DNA from 3 places in the Acerihabitans sp. genome. Region 3 is predicted to be linked to each of the others. Evidence: riboswitches for the same ligand, from Rfam matches in the RefSeq annotation. Region 3 holds a riboswitch; each other region holds the start of a gene.
What was found. A riboswitch is a leader RNA that binds a small molecule or an ion and turns the genes downstream of it on or off. The one in region 3 is predicted to bind thiamine pyrophosphate.

Region 1: it holds a riboswitch for thiamine pyrophosphate, as region 3 does, so the genes downstream of both, thiB (thiamine ABC transporter substrate binding subunit) here and thiC (phosphomethylpyrimidine synthase ThiC) in region 3, are expected to answer to the same signal.
Region 2: it holds a riboswitch for thiamine pyrophosphate, as region 3 does, so the genes downstream of both, thiM (hydroxyethylthiazole kinase) here and thiC (phosphomethylpyrimidine synthase ThiC) in region 3, are expected to answer to the same signal.

The regions. Positions count from the first base shown of each region.
Region 1 covers NZ_DASWOM010000098.1:1,733-4,979, reverse strand. Annotated here, with positions in the region: gene thiP (thiamine/thiamine pyrophosphate ABC transporter permease ThiP) at 1-973, opposite strand, end outside; gene thiB (thiamine ABC transporter substrate binding subunit) at 949-1,929, opposite strand; TPP riboswitch at 1,973-2,090, opposite strand; gene sgrR (HTH-type transcriptional regulator SgrR) at 2,132-3,247, opposite strand, start outside.
Region 2 covers NZ_DASWOM010000004.1:70,066-73,312, reverse strand. Annotated here, with positions in the region: gene VGC33_RS00455 (helix-turn-helix transcriptional regulator) at 282-1,013, shown strand; gene VGC33_RS00450 (hypothetical protein) at 1,333-1,533, shown strand; TPP riboswitch at 1,580-1,680, shown strand; gene thiM (hydroxyethylthiazole kinase) at 1,720-2,514, shown strand; gene thiD (bifunctional hydroxymethylpyrimidine kinase/phosphomethylpyrimidine kinase) at 2,511-3,247, shown strand, end outside.
Region 3 covers NZ_DASWOM010000026.1:7,208-10,454, reverse strand. Annotated here, with positions in the region: gene thiC (phosphomethylpyrimidine synthase ThiC) at 1-1,727, opposite strand, end outside; TPP riboswitch at 1,829-1,942, opposite strand; gene rsd (sigma D regulator) at 1,987-2,508, opposite strand; gene nudC (NAD(+) diphosphatase) at 2,601-3,247, shown strand, end outside.

The sequences.
Region 1 (3,247 bases), on a different contig from region 3:
CCTGCGACAACACCCGCTCCATGCCGATGGTAATGCCGCCGGTCACCACCGCCAGCAGGGGCGGCGCCAGCAGCGCCAGCGCCAGGACAATAAACAGCGCGTCGGTCAGCCGGCGCGCCAGGTTGTCGCCTGGGTTGCGCCAGGATGAAAAATGCGTCGCCCCCACGGGAAACGCGCGGGTCAGCCGCTGGCTTGACAACACCAGTCCCAGGCAACAGACCATCTGCACCAGGGCCAGCAGCGCGGCGCGGCCAGGATCGTAGTCGTAGCTTAAGGCCTGATAAATCGCCAGTTCGATGGTGGTCGCCCGCGGCCCGCCGCCAAGCGCCAGCACCGTGGCGAAACTGGCGAAGCAAAGCATAAATATCAACGCCGCCGCGGGCAGCAGCTGACGGCGCAGATAAGGCCACTCCAGAATGCGGAAAAAATTCCAGCCGGACATGTCCAGCTGCGCGGCCAACTGGCGCTGTTCCACCGGGATGGCCTCCAACGCCTGCAACAACAGGCGGGTGGCCAGCGGCAGGTTGAAAAAAACGTGGGCCAGCAGGATCCCGCGCAGACCGTAGGGTGAAAAGCCGTAAGGGATATGCAGCCAAAGACAGAGCTGCGCCAGCCAGCCCTGGCGGCCATACACGCTCAGGATGCCGAATACCGCCACCAGTACCGGCAGCACCAACGTCATGGCGCAAAAGCGCAGCAGCAGCAGGCGCCCAGGGAACCGACGGCGGTAAAGCGCCCGCGCCAGGAAAATGGCGGGCAGCACCGAAAGCAGCGCCGACAGCAGCGCCTGCCAAAAGGTAAAGCGCAGCACATGCCAGAGGTAGCTGTCCGTCAGCATGGCGCGCCATTGTGGCGCAGGCGCGTTGAGCCACAGGGCGCCGACCGCCGCCAGGGCAACGGCCGTCAACAGCAGCGCCGCCAGCAGCCCAGGCCATAACCAGCGCGGCATTATTGGCTGACGGAGCGTAACCAGTTCTGGGTCCATTCGCTTCGTTTGGCCGCGACGTCCTCCGCGCTGAAATTCAGCGTCTTGGCCGGCAACACGTCAAAGCCGGCCGGCAGCGCGGTTTTGATAACCGGATACATCCAGTTACCCTTCGGGATCGTCTCCTGGAAGGCCGGGGAAACAATAAAGCGCATAAACTGCTGCGCCAACTGCGGATTCTTGCTGGCGGCCAACTGTGCCGCCACCTCGACCTGAAGATAATGGCCTTCGCTGAAGGCGGCGGCGGCATAGTTATCTTTCTTTTCCTCATTGATATGATAGGCCGGCGACGTGGTATAGCTGAGCACCATATCCGCTTCCCCTTTCAGGAATAAGCCATAGGCTTCGCTCCAGCCCTTGGTGACGGTAACGGTTTTTTTCGCCAGCCGCCGCCAGGCCTGGGGCGCCTGATCGCCATAGACCTGTTGTACCCAAAGCAATAAGCCCAGGCCCGGAGTGCTGGTGCGCGGGTCTTCGTAAATGATTTTCAGCGCCTGCGGGCCGTCAACCAGTTCATGCAGGCTTTTGGGCGGGTTTTTTAACGTGTTCTTGTTATAGACAAAAGCGAAATACCCGTAATCAAAAGGCAGGAAGGTGGCGTCTCGCCAGCCGTCCGGCAGGGTGAGGCGCGAGGTATCGACGTTGTGCGCCGCGAAGAGATGGGTATCCTGCGCGGCTTTAAGCAGGTTGTTATCCAGACCCAGCGCCACATCCGCGTCGCTGTTCTTGCCTTCAACGCGCAGTCGGTTGAGCAGGGCGACGCCGTCTTCCTGCACCACGAACTTCAGCTCGCAGTCGCATTGTTTTTCGAAGGCGGTTTTGATAGCCGGTCCCGGTCCCCATTCCGAGGCAAAGGAATCATAGGTGTAAACCGTCAGGACGGGTTTTGCCAGCGCCGGGGCGGCGGCTAACAACAGCAGGCAGGGTAACCATTTTTTCAACACTTCGCGCTCCTGGAAAAAAAAGGCGGCAAAGGCGTTTGAGGCAGCAAAGCGCACTCTCAAATCCCTTCGCCGGTATTAGCCGGATCAGGTTCGACGGGTATACTCTCAGCTCGCGTCCAGGCTAATACTCCGCCGGGAGGTTCGCACCCCGTTGAGAACAGGTTCAAGTGTAAAGCTTTTATCCCCGGCTTAACAGCGCCGCTTACATCGCCCGGGGATCCGGCGGCGCGAACCAGGCGGATTTAAAATCAAACCATCCCAGCGTGTTCATCCGGATACCACGCATGCTGCGCTGTCCCTGCAAAATCAGCCAATGATGGAACAGCGGATGCAGACGGTGGCCGGTGACCAGCGATCGGCACCATTCCGCCATGGATAAACCGCTGCCGCGCCATTCCTCCAGCGCGAGGTCAAGGCCGGCCGGCAGGCATTGATGCATGAGCGGCATTTCGTAAAAACTGGCGAACAGGGAATAGTCCAGCGGCAGATAAAAATTGGCGCTGCCCAGCCATATGTCGCTTGCGGCCTCACCGTTATGCCAGTCGGCGTAATCCACGGTATTGACCACCAGCGCAATCTCCTGGCGGGCCAGCACCTCAGCCAGCGCGCGGCAAAGATCGTCGAATTCCGGATGGGCGCGGTACCGCGTCAGGGTGAGGCTGTGCAACCCCGCGGGTTTGGGACTGGGGGCGGCGACCCGGCTATGGTGCCAGCGCGGCAGGATGCCGTATGCCGGCGACCAGTAGTGCTGATAGGCCGGCCCCGCTTCGGTCAGCATGGAGATGGGATCGATATTTTCACTCAGCCAACGGCGGATATCGTCGTTTTGCATCAGCGGCGATCGGTCATCGTAGAGCAGGAAATAGCAGCCTTCCTCCAGCCGGGTCTCCAATTCATCATGGCCGCTGTTGTCCGCCTGGAGCTGGACGCCGGAGTAACTCAGCTCGGCGGTCAGCTCCGGCAGTACCCAGATGTTCACTTCATCGATCAGCGCCCGATAGCCGAAATAATCATCGAAGGCGCGGATCTTCAATAGGCTGTCCCGGTTATCGATAACCTCGTAAGGCCCGGTGCCGACAGGGCGGCGGGCAAAGTCCGGCATCGTCTGCCATTCTTGCGGCAAAATCATCGCCGGCACGCTGCCCAGCAGCCAGGGCAGCCAGTTGTCCGCGGCGGTTAACATGATATCAATGGTATTGGCTATGGCGCTGGAGACATTTTTTATATGGTTAAACAGTGGATTTTTCCGCAGGCGCAGCAAAGTGAGGCACACATCGTCCGGGGTCAGCTCGCGGCCATGATGGAAATGGATCCCCGG
Region 2 (3,247 bases), on a different contig from region 3:
CGGCTATCAACGGGCCGCAACTAGCTGAACGTTAAACCAGATGAAGAAAAACGCAGAATACCGCTGGGGATATACCGTCTTAAAACCCCGCTGGACGTCGGCGCCAGCCCAGGCCGGCAGTCATTAGCGCCGGAATGATTGATAAAGCTGTTAGAGGTTGCATCCATAGCGTGCCTCTTATATTATCCAAAATCCCACCGTTATTACACATAGAAGCATTTATTTATTACCTCTAATGGATAATAAATGATGAGTGTTAGTTAATATGGCAGGCATATTTTATGGAAAAATTCTTAGAGAATAATCAAGATTTTTTTATCCAGACGATGAAAAGAGAAATCAAAGTCTACCTTCAGCAAATATTCAAGAATGCCAACGCGTTCTGTTTCGCCTACTTTATGATGAATAAAGCTGATAACTTGCCGGCATCTATTATATCCGACTACCCCACCGGTTGGCTGAATCAATACTGCAGTTATGGTTATCAAAAAATCGATCCGGTCATGCTTATTGCCTGCCGGCGATTTACCCCCTTTTTATGGCCCGATAACCCGTCGATAATACAACAGCATAGCTTTTTCAGATTGTCAAAATATTACCGGCTGGACAGCGGCTACACCTTTACCCTGCATGATTGCGATAACAATCTGGCGACGTTGAGCATAAGCAACCGGCAGGGGAATGATGAATTCTATCATTTTATTGAGAAAAATAAGGAAAAGCTGCAGATGCTGTTGATTACTACTCACGATAAGGTATTGAATTTTATAAATAAAAATATTTCCGTTGTGACTTTATATACTGAAACGCCGCAGGTCCAGACACTGTCGCCACGGGAAAAAGAAGTGTTATTTTGGGCCAGTGTCGGTAAAACCTATGGCGAGGTGGCGACCATCCTGGCAATACGCGAGGGGACGGTAAAATTTCATATCAGAAATATTATTGATAAGCTTGGCGTCACTAATGCGAAACACGCCATTAGCCGGGCCACCGAACTGAAGTTATTTGGTTAACCTTGCGTTTATGATGGCGCCATGCGGCTATTGAAATTTCGTTAACGGTCAAGGCATTATTAATCAAGCGGCTAATGTAAAAAGTCATTCCCGATATATTGAATACCATTTATATAGTGTTTAGTTTAAGCGCATCACTGCGGAAAATTTGATGGTATCATTGGTTTTTTTTGCCGTGTTGAAGGTGGGTATGTTTAAATCCTGGCTTTGTTATTTATTAGCATTGATTTCATTATCAGCATATTCCTCTGAACGTCTCCATAAAAAAAATTTAATCGATTTCACGAATAATAAGCGGGTGGAGTGTGATGGTGAACCCGTGTGGCGCCTTTCCCTGCCGGTAGAGGGCGACGCCTGGCTTAGCGGCAGGCTCAGCGCGCTGGCCGAGGCGGGATTTGCCCGCCTGGAGCAGGGCGAGGGCGGAGCGCAGTGGTGGTTGACACCGGCAAACGCCGGCGGCCGGCGGCCCCATGGCGATTCGTGCTATGGCCGTATGTTAATCGACCCCAGTCTTCCTTGAGCAAAACCCCGCATTGATCTTTTACTCCGGTAACCGGATAATCAAGCAACTTGACTCGGGGTGTCCGCCGCCGTGCGCCGGACTGAGATTTTACCCGTATGACCTGATCTGGATAATGCCAGCGTAGGGAAGTCACGGCCTCATGTTCCGCCGGGTCCGTCTTCCAAAGCGCCGGCTGGGAGCATTATGATCGCCGAACCCACCGAATTGCCCGGCTTAGCCGCCGCGGATTCCCTTTCCCTGCTGCGCCAGCATGCACCCTTGGTCCATTGTATGACTAATGATGTGGTGCAGGCGTTTACCGCCAACACGCTGCTGGCCGTCGGCGCCGCGCCGGCCATGGTGATTGAAACGCGGGAAGCGCTTCAGTTCAGCGCCATGGCCGATGCCCTGCTGGTAAACATCGGCACGCTGACCGAACCCCGGGCAGAGGCGATGTTAGCCGCCATCGCTTCCGCCAATGATGCCGGCACGCCGTGGGTGCTGGATCCGGTGGCGGTGGGCGCGTTAGCCTTCCGCACCGAATTCGCCATGGGCGTATTGGCGTTGAAACCCGCCGCCATTCGCGCCAATGCCTCGGAAATCCTGGCGCTGGCCGGGCAGCCGGCCCTGGGACGGGGCGTGGATAGCGCCGACGATTCCCGCCACGCCTTGCCTTTCGCCCGGCGGCTGGCCGCGGACTATGGCACCCTGGTGGCGGTCACCGGCCGGGTGGATTTTATCACCGACGGCGATCGGGCCTGGTCTGTGACCGACGGAGACGCCATGATGACGCGTGTAACCGGCACCGGTTGCGCCTTATCGGCAGTCGTGGCGGCATGTTGCGCCCTGCCGGGCGATCGGTTGCAGCATGCGGCCGCCGCCTGCAGGTTCATGGCGCGGGCCGGGCGATTGACCGCGCGTGAAACGGCGGGGCCGGGCAGCTTCGCGGTGGGTTTCCTCGACCGGCTGTATGCCCTGCGCGGGGAGTATCTCCAATGAAGCGTTGCCATAACCTGCTCAGTATCGCCGGCACCGACCCCAGCGGCGGCGCCGGCATCCAGGCCGATTTGAAAACCTTCTCGGCGCTGGGCGCCTACGGGACGACGGTTATCACCGCGCTGGTGGCGCAAAATACCCGGGGCGTGCAGTCCATCTATCCCATCAGCGCTGATTTCGTCGCCGCGCAGCTGGATTCCGTGCTGGGGGACGTGCGTATCGACAGCGCGAAAATCGGCATGCTCGGGGACGCGGCCATCGTGCGCGCGGTAGCGGAAAAACTGCGGCAATATCCGATTCCCTACGTGGTTCTCGATACCGTGATGGTGGCGAAAAGCGGTGATTTCCTGCTGGCGCCGGACGCGGTGAGCGCAATGCGCGATGTATTATTGCCGCTGGCGTCCATCATCACGCCCAATCTGCCGGAAGCGGCGGCGCTGCTGGGCTGCCGCGCGGCCGCCAATGAAGAGGACATGCGCGCGCAGGGCCGGGCGCTGCTGGACCATGGCTGCCAGGCGGTGGTGATGAAAGGCGGACATTTGCACGGCGGGTCCAGTCCCGACTGGCTTATCACCGCCGCGGAAGAACGGCGTTTTGACGCCCCCAGGGTCAATACCCGTCACACCCATGGCACCGGCTGCACGCTGTCAAGCGCGCTGGCGGCCCTGCGTCCGCTGCATGACGACTGGGCGCAGACGCTGGCGGCCGCCAAAGACTGGCTGCAGCAGGCGCTGCT
Region 3 (3,247 bases):
GATTCCTGCGGCAGGGTTTCATCGTGGTAGGCGCGGGCGGTGGCCGGATCCAGGGCCAGGTTGAACTGATCTTCCCAGCGGAATTCAAAACGGGCCTTGGACATGGCGTTATCGCGTATTTGCGCACCGGGATGGCCCTTGGCCAGGTCGGCGGCGTGAGCGGCGATTTTATAGGTGATAAGCCCTTGTTTAACGTCTTCTTTATTCGGCAGGCCCAAATGTTCTTTCGGCGTGACGTAACACAGCATCGCACAACCGAACCAGCCGATAAGCGCGGCGCCGATACCGGAGGTGAAATGGTCATAGCCCGGCGCGATATCGGTGGTCAGCGGCCCCAGGGTATAAAACGGCGCTTCGTGGCAATGCTCCAACTGTTCGGTCATATTGCGCCGGATCATCTGCATGGGGACATGACCGGGACCTTCGATCATCACCTGAACATCGTACTCCCAGGCAATTTTGGTCAATTCGCCCAGGGTATGGAGTTCGGCAAACTGCGCTTCGTCGTTGGCGTCCTGGATTGAGCCCGGGCGCAAGCCGTCGCCCAGGGATAGCGAAACGTCGTAGTCGGCGCAGATCCGGCAAATGTCGCGAAAATGCTCGAACAGGAAGCTTTCCCGGTGATGTGACAGACACCACTTGGCCATAATGGATCCGCCGCGCGAGACGATGCCGGTCAGCCGTTTGGCGGTCATCGGCACGTAGCGCAGCAGCACGCCGGCATGGATGGTGAAATAGTCCACGCCTTGTTCCGCCTGTTCAAGCAATGTGTCGCGAAAACATTCCCAGGTCAGGTTTTCCGCCACGCCGTTGACTTTTTCCAGCGCCTGGTAGATGGGCACCGTGCCGATGGGCACCGGGCTGTTGCGCAGGATCCACTCGCGGGTTTCATGGATATAACGGCCGGTGGATAAATCCATCACCGTATCCGCCCCCCATCGGGTGGCCCAAACCAGTTTTTCGACCTCTTCCTCAATGGACGAAGTCACCGCCGAGTTGCCGATATTGGCGTTGACCTTTACCAGGAAGTTACGGCCGATAACCATCGGCTCCGACTCCGGATGGTTGATATTGGCGGGGATAATGGCGCGGCCTTCGGCCACTTCCCGGCGCACGAACTCCGGGGTGATATCCGGCGGTAAATGCGCGCCGAAGCTCTGGCCGGTATGCTGTTGCAGCAAAACGTCGCCACGGATGCGCTCGCGGCCCATATTTTCCCGCAGGGCGATGAATTCCATTTCCGGCGTAATGACGCCGGCGCGGGCATAATGGAGTTGAGTAACGCAGTGGCCGGATTTGGCGCGCCGCGGCGTATGGCTGGGGGCGAAACGGATCTGGTCCAGGCCTTCGTCGGCCCGGCGTTCGCCGGTAAAACGCGAACTCAGGGCGTTTAGCGCCTCGCTGTCCCCGCGCTGTTCGATCCAGTCCGAACGCAGTCGGTTAAGGCCGGCGCGCACGTCGATGTCAATCGCCGGGTCGCCATAGGGGCCGGCGGTATCGTAGACCGGCACCGGTTCGTTTTCTTCCTGGCGCGGTGTTTTGCCGCTGCCGCCGATAAGCGTGGGGCTAAGGGTGATTTCCCGCATCGGTACCCGGATGTCGGGGCTGGCGCCCTGAAGATAAATACGCCGGGAGTTGGGAAAGGCTTCGCCCTTCAGGCGATGGATAAATTCCTGCGCCTGGGCGCGCTGTTCGCGGCGGGAAAGAGTGGTTTTGGACAACGACATAGCAATTCCTCACAATAAACGGGAAAATTGCTTGTCAGGAGCGCTACGGGAGGAATAAAGCCGGGCTTGGAATCTGGCATGAACCTCCTGCCAGATCAAAGCATTGGATTACTCTTGTTCCCTTCGCGGGTATTAACCCGATCAGGTTCCGCGGATCCCGAATTAACGGTCTCAGCCTGGCGTAATGTACGCGCTAGGCACTCCGACAAGATATATCGGCCCGGGAAGGGCCGGTTACAACCTACTGCTTACAGCATGATTACGCCAGACGCGACACGTCCGGGTTATTAGCGGCCGGCAACGAGGCCAGGTAGTCCGCCTTATATTCCAGCGCCTGCTGGATCAGTTTGTCTTCCAGGGCGAAGCGGGTGGCCAGGGCTTCGCCCACGTCGGAAAGGGCCTGCTGGAACTCCATGCAGTTATCATGATCGATGGCCGTTTCCAACTGGCTGTCATGGAATGCCATAATTTGTTTGGTATTCGCCTGCAGCGCCGGATACAGCTGGGTGCTGATGATTCTTTTGCTGCTGCTGGTATCGTCCGCATCCTGGACGATGCGATCGTAGATATTGAAATGGCCGGCGGAAAGATAATCCACCAGTTTATGGCAAAAGTCATCCAGCGCGTTTTCATCCAGGAGAGTATGCTTTTCTTTATTGGGCTTTAGTCCGATGAGATGGTAGTACGCAATGAGCAATTCCCTGCGCGCCAGTATCCACTGGTCGATAAGTTCATTGCTGCCGCCAACGCGTTGAGCCAGAATGTCCAGCTGGTTTAGCATGATTGACTCCGATGTAATAAAGTAACACTGCGTTACTCATCAATTAAAGCTAAATTCTAGCTTGCCAGTGAATAAGAGGTAGTGCAACTAAAATGGAACAAGAACTCAACGGTAGCGAAAATGGCTGGTGGATTGTCAGCCAGGATAGCAAATTGTGGTTACCCAAGGGGGAACTGCCATTTGGTACCGCATCGGCCTGGTCACTACAGGGATTTACCGCGACGCTTATCGGTGAATGGGACGGTTCGCCCGCCTGGCTGGTACGCCACGCCATGCCGCGCGATATGGGGTCGGTACGCCAGATAATCGACAGCGACGCCGGCCTGTTCCAACTGGCGGGCCGGGGGGTGCAACTGGCTGAGTTTTATCGTTCCCATCGCTACTGCGGCTACTGCGGCCATGAGATGCGCGTCAGCAACCGGGAGTGGGCATGTCTGTGCGATAGCTGCCATGAACGCTATTATCCGCAAATCGCGCCCTGTATTATCGTGGCGATACGCCGCGGCGACGATATCCTGCTGGCTCAGCATACCCGCCATCGCGGCGGCATCTACACGGTGTTGGCCGGTTTCGCCGAAGTGGGGGAAACCCTGGAGCAGACCGTGGCCCGCGAGGTGATGGAAGAGACGCGGATTAAGGTGAAAAACGTACGTTATGTCACCTCGCAGCCCTGGCCTTTCCCGCATTCGCTGATGATGGCGTTTATGGCGGAATACGCCGGCGGCGATATCACCCCCGA